Linked DNA regions of Lichenibacterium dinghuense. The protein of the gene in region 1 interacts with the protein of each later gene in a pairwise test. Links are inferred from orthologs where the notes say so. Each region holds a gene or a part of one and is shown in the gene's direction. Other genes may lie near its edges.

What was found. The genes of interacting proteins can lie anywhere in the genome.
Region 2: the proteins of hflC (region 1) and ftsH interact in binary tests that used the Escherichia coli proteins (3 or more experiments, as listed by UniProt). The link is inferred for Lichenibacterium dinghuense from one-to-one orthologs.

What each region holds. Positions count from the first base shown.
Region 1 is NZ_JAJLMN010000001.1:3,675,561-3,679,299, forward strand. Bases 1-2,999 are described here. They hold hflC (protease modulator HflC), read left to right. Parts: upstream 1-1,009; coding sequence 1,010-1,990; downstream 1,991-2,999. Other genes in these bases: hflK (FtsH protease activity modulator HflK), read left to right, coding at 1-1,013; L7N97_RS17565 (FGGY-family carbohydrate kinase), read right to left, coding at 2,148-2,999. In the rest of the region: more of L7N97_RS17565, read right to left, coding at 3,000-3,674.
Region 2 is NZ_JAJLMN010000001.1:5,163,335-5,166,999, reverse strand. What follows is about bases 520-3,444. They hold ftsH (ATP-dependent zinc metalloprotease FtsH), read left to right. Parts: upstream 520-983; coding sequence 984-2,906; downstream 2,907-3,444. Other genes in these bases: tilS (tRNA lysidine(34) synthetase TilS), read left to right, coding at 520-806. In the rest of the region: more of tilS, read left to right, coding at 1-519; eno (phosphopyruvate hydratase), read right to left, coding at 3,491-3,665. UniProt on the Escherichia coli protein: Acts as a processive, ATP-dependent zinc metallopeptidase for both cytoplasmic and membrane proteins. Plays a role in the quality control of integral membrane proteins.

The sequences.
Region 1 (3,739 bases):
ACCTCGAAGAGTTCATCCGCCGCTCCCAGCAGCGCCTGAAGGGCTTTCTCCCCACCGGGAACGTCGGCGGCGGGCTCGGCCTGCTCGCCGTCGTGCTCGTGGCGGCCCTGCTGTGGCTGGCCAGCGGCTTCTACACCGTGTCGCCCAACGAGGTCGGCCTCAACCTCGTCTTCGGCAAGTACACGGGCACGACCGCGCCCGGCCTCAACTACAACTTTCCCTATCCGATCGGCGACGTCATCAAGCTCGCCGTCACGGACCGCAACTCCACCGACGTCGGCTTCGTGTCCGGCTCCAGCCGCTCCGGGCAGATCTCCAGCACCGACGTGCTGGCCGAGAGCCTGATGCTGACCGGCGACGACAACATCGCCGACGTGAAGTTCCGCGTCATCTGGCAGATCGACCCCGAGCACCCCGAATATTACGCCTTCAACCTCCGCCATCCGGACGAGACCGTGAAGGCCGTGGCCGAATCGGCCATGCGCGAGGTGATCGGCCGCCAGCAGATCCAGTACATCCTCACCTCCGGCCGCAAGACCATCGAACCCGAGGTGCAGACGCTGATCCAGAACACCCTCAACAGCTACAAGGCCGGCGTGCTGGTGCTGCAGGTGCAGCTCCTGTCCGTCGACCCGCCCGCGCAGGTCATCGCGGCCTTCCGCGACGTGACGGCGGCGCAGCAGGACCAGCAGCGCCTGTCCAACGAGGCCCAGGGCTACGCCAACAAGGTCGTGCCCGAGGCCCGCGGCGCCGCGGCCGCCATCCTGCAGGAGGCCGAGGGTTACAAGACCCAGACCGTGCAGGAGGCCGCCGGCCAGGCGTCGCGCTTCGAGCAGGTCTACGCCCAGTACAAGAACGCGCCCGACGTCACCCGGCAGCGCATCTACATCGAAACCATGGAGTCCATCCTGGCCGGCGCCGACAAGACCATCATCGACAAGACCGGCGCCGGCGTGCTGCCCGTGCTGCCGCTCGACGGCAAGCCCGTCCCGCTGGCGGGGGCCAAGCCGTGAGGGTCGGCGGCTACATCGCGGCGGCGCTGGTCGTCCTGGCCCTGGTGGTCGCCAGCGGGGCGCTTTTCACGGTGGACCAGACCCAGCGGGCGCTGGTGCTCTACTTCGGCCAGCCGGTGCGCGTCATCGACGACCCCGGCCTGCACGCCAAGATCCCGTTCTTCGAGAGCGTGGTCGAGCTCGACAACCGCATCCTCGACCTGGAACAGCCGCAGGTCGAGGTGCTGGCCTCCGACAACCAGCGCATCCTGGTCGACGCCTTCCTGCGCTACCACATCGCCGATCCGCTCAAGTTCTATCAGACGGTCGGCACGGTGGCGCGGGCCAACAACCAGCTCGGCTCGATCCTGAACTCGGCGCTGCGGCAGGTGCTCGGCGAGGCGACGCTGACCCAGATCGTGCGCGACAAGCGCGCCGAGCTGATGGTGCGGATCCGCGGCCTCGTGAACACCGAGGGCGCCCGGCTCGGCGTCGCTGTCAACGACGTCCGCATCCGCCGCGCCGACCTGCCGGCCGAGCTGTCGGACAAGATCTACGACCGCATGAAGAGCGAGCGCGCCCGCGAGGCGGCCGAGTACCGCGCCAAGGGCTCCGAGCAGGCGCAGACCATCCGCGCCCAGGCGGACCGCGACGTGACGGTGCTGCGCGCCGACGCCCAGCGCCAGGCCGACACGCTGCGCGGCGCCGGCGACGCCGAGCGCAACCGCATCTTCGCCGAGGCCTACGGGCGCGACCCGTCGTTCTTCGCCTTCTACCGCACCATGCAGGCCTACGTGTCGAGCCTGCGGCCGGACCGGACCAAGCTCGTGCTGTCGCCCGACTCGGACTTCTTCCGGTTCTTCAACAACCCGGACGGCCAGCCCGGCAGCCCCCTGCCGACCCTGCCGGGGCCGCCCGCGACGCCTCCGGCCGCGGCACCCGCGCCGCTGCCGGTTCCCCCGGCGGCGCTGCAGACGCAGGGCTCGCCGAACGGGTGAGGCCGGGAGCTGTCGCCTTCGGGACGGTGTCGCCCCGGGCTCGACCCGGGGCCCAGCCGATCGACTGGGCGTCACCTCCGGAGGTTCAGCCCGGCCGCGCGGCTGGATCGCGGGTCTCCGCTCCGCCCGGGACGACGCGGCGAAGCGACGTGGGCCTTCACCCCACCGGCCCGCGCAGCTCCGCCAGCGCGTGCATGGAATCGCGCAAAGCCGGGTAGAGGCCCGCGTAGACGGCGAAGAGCGCGTCGTAGCGCGCGCGCCGGGCCGGGTCGGGCGCGGCGCGCTCGACCAGGGTGATCCAGCTGTCGCGGTCCTCGCGCGCGACGAGCCCGACGCCGAGCGCCGCCATGCGGGCCGCGCCGAGCGCGGCTTCGACATTCTCCCGGATGGTCCAGACCGGGTAGCCGGTGACGTCGGCGATGATCTGCATCCAGAGGTCTGAGCGCGCGGCGCCGCCCACCACGACGAGCCGCGGCTCCAGCGCGGCCGAGCCCTTCGCGCCGGCCTCCATGTTGTGCCGCAGGGCCAGCGTCACGCCCTCCAGCACGGCGCGGTAGAGGTGCGCGCGGGTGTGGAACAGGTTGAGCCCCACGAAGGCGCCGGAGGCGCGCCCGTCCCACACGGGGGATCGCTCGCCCATGAGGTAGGGCAGGAAGGCCACACCGTCCGCGCCGGGCGCGACGGAGGCCGCGGCCTCCTCCAGGATCGCGTGCGGGTCGCGGCCGGTGGCGCGCCCTTCCGCGACCTCGGCCTGGCAGAACTGCTCGCGGTACCAGCTCACGGAGGCGCCCGCCGTGGCGGCGCCGCCGAAGACGTAGAGGTCCCGTCCCACCACGTACGGCATGGCGATGAGGCCGTGGGCGGCGTCGGCGGTCGGCGCGACGTAGCCCCAGCACATGGACGTGCCGATCATCGCGACGTGGTGGCCGGGCTCGGTCACGCCGGCCGCGTAGGTGGCGACGGCCGCGTCGACGCCGCCGGCGATCACCGGCGTGCCTTCGGCTAAGCCGAGCCGCGCCGCCGCCTCGGCGGTGAGGCCGCCGACTGCGTCGGTGGGCGCGACGAGGCGCTCGGGCATCATGCGGGCCGGGATGCCGAGGAGGTCCAGCATCTCGCGCGACCACGCGCGGCGTTCGACGTCGTAGACGCCGCCGATGTTGCCGGCCGAGGAATGGTCGACCGCGACCTCGCCGGTGAGGCGGTGGATCACGTAGGCGTTGGGCGGCAGGAACAGCGCGGTGCGGTCCCACACGTCGGGCCGCTCGTCGCGCAGCCACAGCATCTTGGTGAAGCCGTGGTAGCTGTCGACGCCGTTGCCGGTGATGCGGCCGAGGCGCTCCAGGTCGACCTCGGCCTTGACCCGCGCGACCTGCGCCTCGGCGCGGCGGTCCATCCAGATCAGGCAGGGGTGGAGGGGGCGCATCCCGGCGTCGACCGGGATGCCGGAGCCGCCGTAGAGCGAGGAGATGCAGACCGCCTTGACGCCGCCTGCCGCAGCCGCGACCTCGGCCAGGCAGGCCTCGACGGCGCCGAGCCACATGTCGGCGTGCTGCTCGGCCCAGTTCGGGCGCGGCGTGTCGGGCGCGTAGGCGCGCGACGCCTGGGCCAGGATGGTGCCGTCCGCCGCCACGAGCACGGCCTTGGTGCTCTGCGTGCCGATGTCGACGCCGATGACGCTGTCCATGACGGGCCTCTGATCGAAGATGGTTTCCGGAGGCCGAGGCCTTCGGCGGGGCGTGGGGCGGAGCC
Region 2 (3,665 bases), 1.5 Mb from region 1 along the record:
ACTCCCGCGCCGAGGCCGAAGCCGTCGCCCGCGACGCCCGGACGCTCGGCCTGCCCCATCGCCTCCTCTCCTGGGAGGGCCCCAAGCCCGCGACTCGCCTGCAGGAGCGGGCGCGCGACGCCCGCTACGGCCTGCTCGTCGGCTGCGCGCGCGACACCGGCGCCACTCACATCGTCACCGCCCACACGCTGGACGACCAGGCCGAGACCGTTCTGTTTCGCCTGATGCGCGGCTCGGGCCCGGCCGGACTCGCCGGCATGGCGGCATGCGGCGCGCGCCACGGCGTGGTCCACCTCCGCCCCTTCCTCGGCGTGCCGAAGTCCCGCCTCGTCGCGGCCTGCCGCGCGAACGGCTGGCCCTTCGTCGCCGACCCGGCCAACGCCGACCCGCGCTTCGCGCGCGCACGGCTGCGGGCCCTGATGCCGGCGCTGGCCGCGGAGGGGCTCGACGCGCCGCGGCTCGCCACGCTGGCGCGCCGCATGGGCGAGGCGGAGGCTGCCCTCGCGAGCGCAGCCGGGCGGGCGATCGCCGAAGCCCGCGTCGGCCCGGGCCTTTATTCGGCGCCGCGCCTCCTCGGCGAGCCCACGGCCGTGCGCGTGCGGGCCTTCGGCCGCCTGATCGACGACGGATCGCCGTCGCGGCTGGAACGCCTGGAGCGCCTCGTCGAGGCCGTGTCGGCCGCCGCGGATCGGGGCGTCCCCCTCCGTCGGACGCTGGCCGGCGTCCTCGTCGCCTTCGACGGCGCGGCCCGCCTGTCGCTGGCGCCGGCGCCCCCGCGGCGCACCCCTGCGAATCTGGGGTCCTGACCGCGTCGCGCAGCTCCTGCGTCATCGGGGATGGATGGACCGGCTCGGGACGTCCGGGGCGGTTCCCTTGGCAACTTCCGGCCGACCGCCTACATTCCATCCTAGAGCAGCGTGGCCTTCGGGCGGAGCCGCATCTTCGATCCGTCGCGAACCGTCAGCGCACCACACGAGTCCTCCATGAACCCCAACTTCAGGAATTTCGCCCTCTGGGTGATCATCTTCCTCCTCGTCGTGGCGCTGGTCCTGCTGTTCCAGAATCCCGGCAACCGCGGCGCGCAGGCGCAGGACATCACCTTCAGCCAGTTGCTGAACGAGGTCGACGCCAACAAGGTGCACGACGTCACCATCGCGGGCAACGAGATCACCGGCCACTACACCGACAGCCGCGGCGCCTTCTCGACCTACGCGCCCAACGACCCGCAGCTCGTCCAGAACCTCTACAAGAAGAACGTCCAGATCACCGCCAAGGCGCCGTCGGACGGCAACTCCTGGCTGATGACGCTGCTGGTCAACGGCCTGCCGCTGCTCGCCTTCATCGGCGTGTGGATCTTCATGTCGCGCCAGATGCAGGGAGCCGGCGGCAAGGCCATGGGGTTCGGCAAGTCCAAGGCCAAGCTGCTGACGGAGGCGCATGGCCGCGTGACCTTCGAGGACGTCGCGGGCGTCGACGAGGCCAAGGAAGATCTCCAGGAGATCGTCGAGTTCCTGCGCGACCCGCAGAAGTTCCAGCGCCTCGGCGGCCGCATTCCGCGCGGCGTGCTGCTGGTCGGCCCTCCTGGCACCGGCAAGACGCTGCTGGCCCGCGCCATCGCGGGTGAGGCGAACGTTCCCTTCTTTACCATCTCGGGTTCCGACTTCGTCGAGATGTTCGTCGGCGTCGGCGCGAGCCGCGTCCGCGACATGTTCGAGCAGGCCAAGAAGAACGCGCCCTGCATCATCTTCATCGACGAGATCGACGCGGTCGGCCGGCACCGCGGCGCGGGCCTCGGCGGCGGCAACGACGAGCGCGAGCAGACGCTGAACCAGCTCCTCGTCGAGATGGACGGCTTCGAGGCCAACGAGGGCATCATCCTCATCGCCGCCACGAACCGGCCCGACGTGCTCGACCCCGCGCTGCTGCGCCCCGGCCGCTTCGACCGCCAGATCACCGTGCCCAACCCGGACGTCGTCGGCCGCGAGCGCATCCTCAAGGTTCACGTCCGCAAGGTCCCGCTGTCGCCCGACGTCGACCTCAAGACGGTGGCGCGCGGCACCCCGGGCTTCTCGGGCGCCGATCTCATGAACCTCGTCAACGAGTCGGCGCTGATGGCGGCCCGCCGCGGCAAGCGCATCGTCACGATGACGGAGTTCGAGGATGCCAAGGACAAGATCATGATGGGCGCCGAGCGCCGCACCCTCGTCATGACCGAGCAGGAGAAGATGCTCACCGCCTACCACGAGGGCGGCCATGCCCTGGTCGCGCTGAACGTCCCGGCCACCGATCCCGTCCACAAGGCGACGATCATCCCGCGCGGCCGGGCCCTCGGCATGGTCATGCAGTTGCCCGAGCGCGACAAGCTGTCGATGAGCTACGAGCAGATGACTTCGCGCCTCGCCGTGCTGATGGGCGGCCGCGTCGCCGAAGAGATCATTTTCGGCAAGGAGAAGGTCACCTCCGGCGCCCAGTCGGACATCGAGCAGGCCACCAAGCTGGCCCGCGCCATGGTGACCCGCTGGGGCTTCTCGGACGAACTCGGCACCGTGATGTACGGCGAGAACCAGGAAGAGGTGTTCCTCGGCTACTCGATGGGCAAGCAGAACAACATCTCGGAGTCGACCTCGCAGAAGATCGACTCGGAGGTGCGCCGCCTCGTCGAGTCGGGCCTCGCCGACGCGACCCGCATTATCACGACGAAGCGGGCCGACCTCGAATCGCTGGCCCAGGGTCTCCTCGAATACGAGACGCTGAGCGGCGACGAGATTCGCGGCGTGATCAAGGGCATCAAGCCGATCCGCGAGTCGGACGACGAGCCCGCCCCGCCGCGCGCCTCCCCGGTGCCCAACGTCGGCAAGGGCCGGCCGCGGCCGGAAGGCGGGCTGGAGCCGCAGCCTTCGGTGTGATGCGAGCGAGCGGTCATCTGTGACGCGAGGAAGCCCGGCCAAGCGCCGGGCTTTTCTGTTTCGGCTTCGCGAGCGCGGCGAAGCGATTCTGACGTGAAGAGTCGCGGCGCAGCGCAGGCCCCCGCGAGCGGCTTCCTGCACCGGTGGGCTGGACGGCGTCGCTTCGCTCGCGATGACGGTGCCGGGTTGAAGGGGGAAACCTGAGCCCGCCACCCCGGCCCACCCGGGCGCGATCTCTTCGCGCTCCCGCAGGCGCGCCTTCAACTGGCGCAGGCGCCATCTCGGGCGTGCCGGCGTCCAAGGGCGGCGCGGGCGCGTATTCAGACGAGAGCTGGCAGGCCCGCGCGGCCTCCGCGCCGCAGAGCTGCGCGACGATCGTCAGGGCTGAGGCGATCCCGGCGGTGACGGCGGCGCCTACGGTGATGAAATCGCCGCCGCGCACGGTGCGGTGCTCGGTCGGCTCGGCACCGTCGGACCCGCCGTGGAACGGCTTCGGGCCCGACTGGCGCGCCGAGCGCTGCGGCGCGTCAGCGGCGCGCCGCCCGCGGACGACCGCGAGCGGTTCGGGCCGGTATGAACGGCGCTCAGGCCTTTGCGAGCGCCTTGAGCGCCGTGCGGCCGGCGTAGCGGGCCTGCGAGCCCAGGTGCTCCTCGATGCGGATCAGCTGGTTGTACTTGGCCAGTCTGTCCGAGCGGGCGAGCGAGCCGGTCTTGATCTGCCCGCAGTTGGTCGCGACCGCGAGGTCGGCGATGATCGCG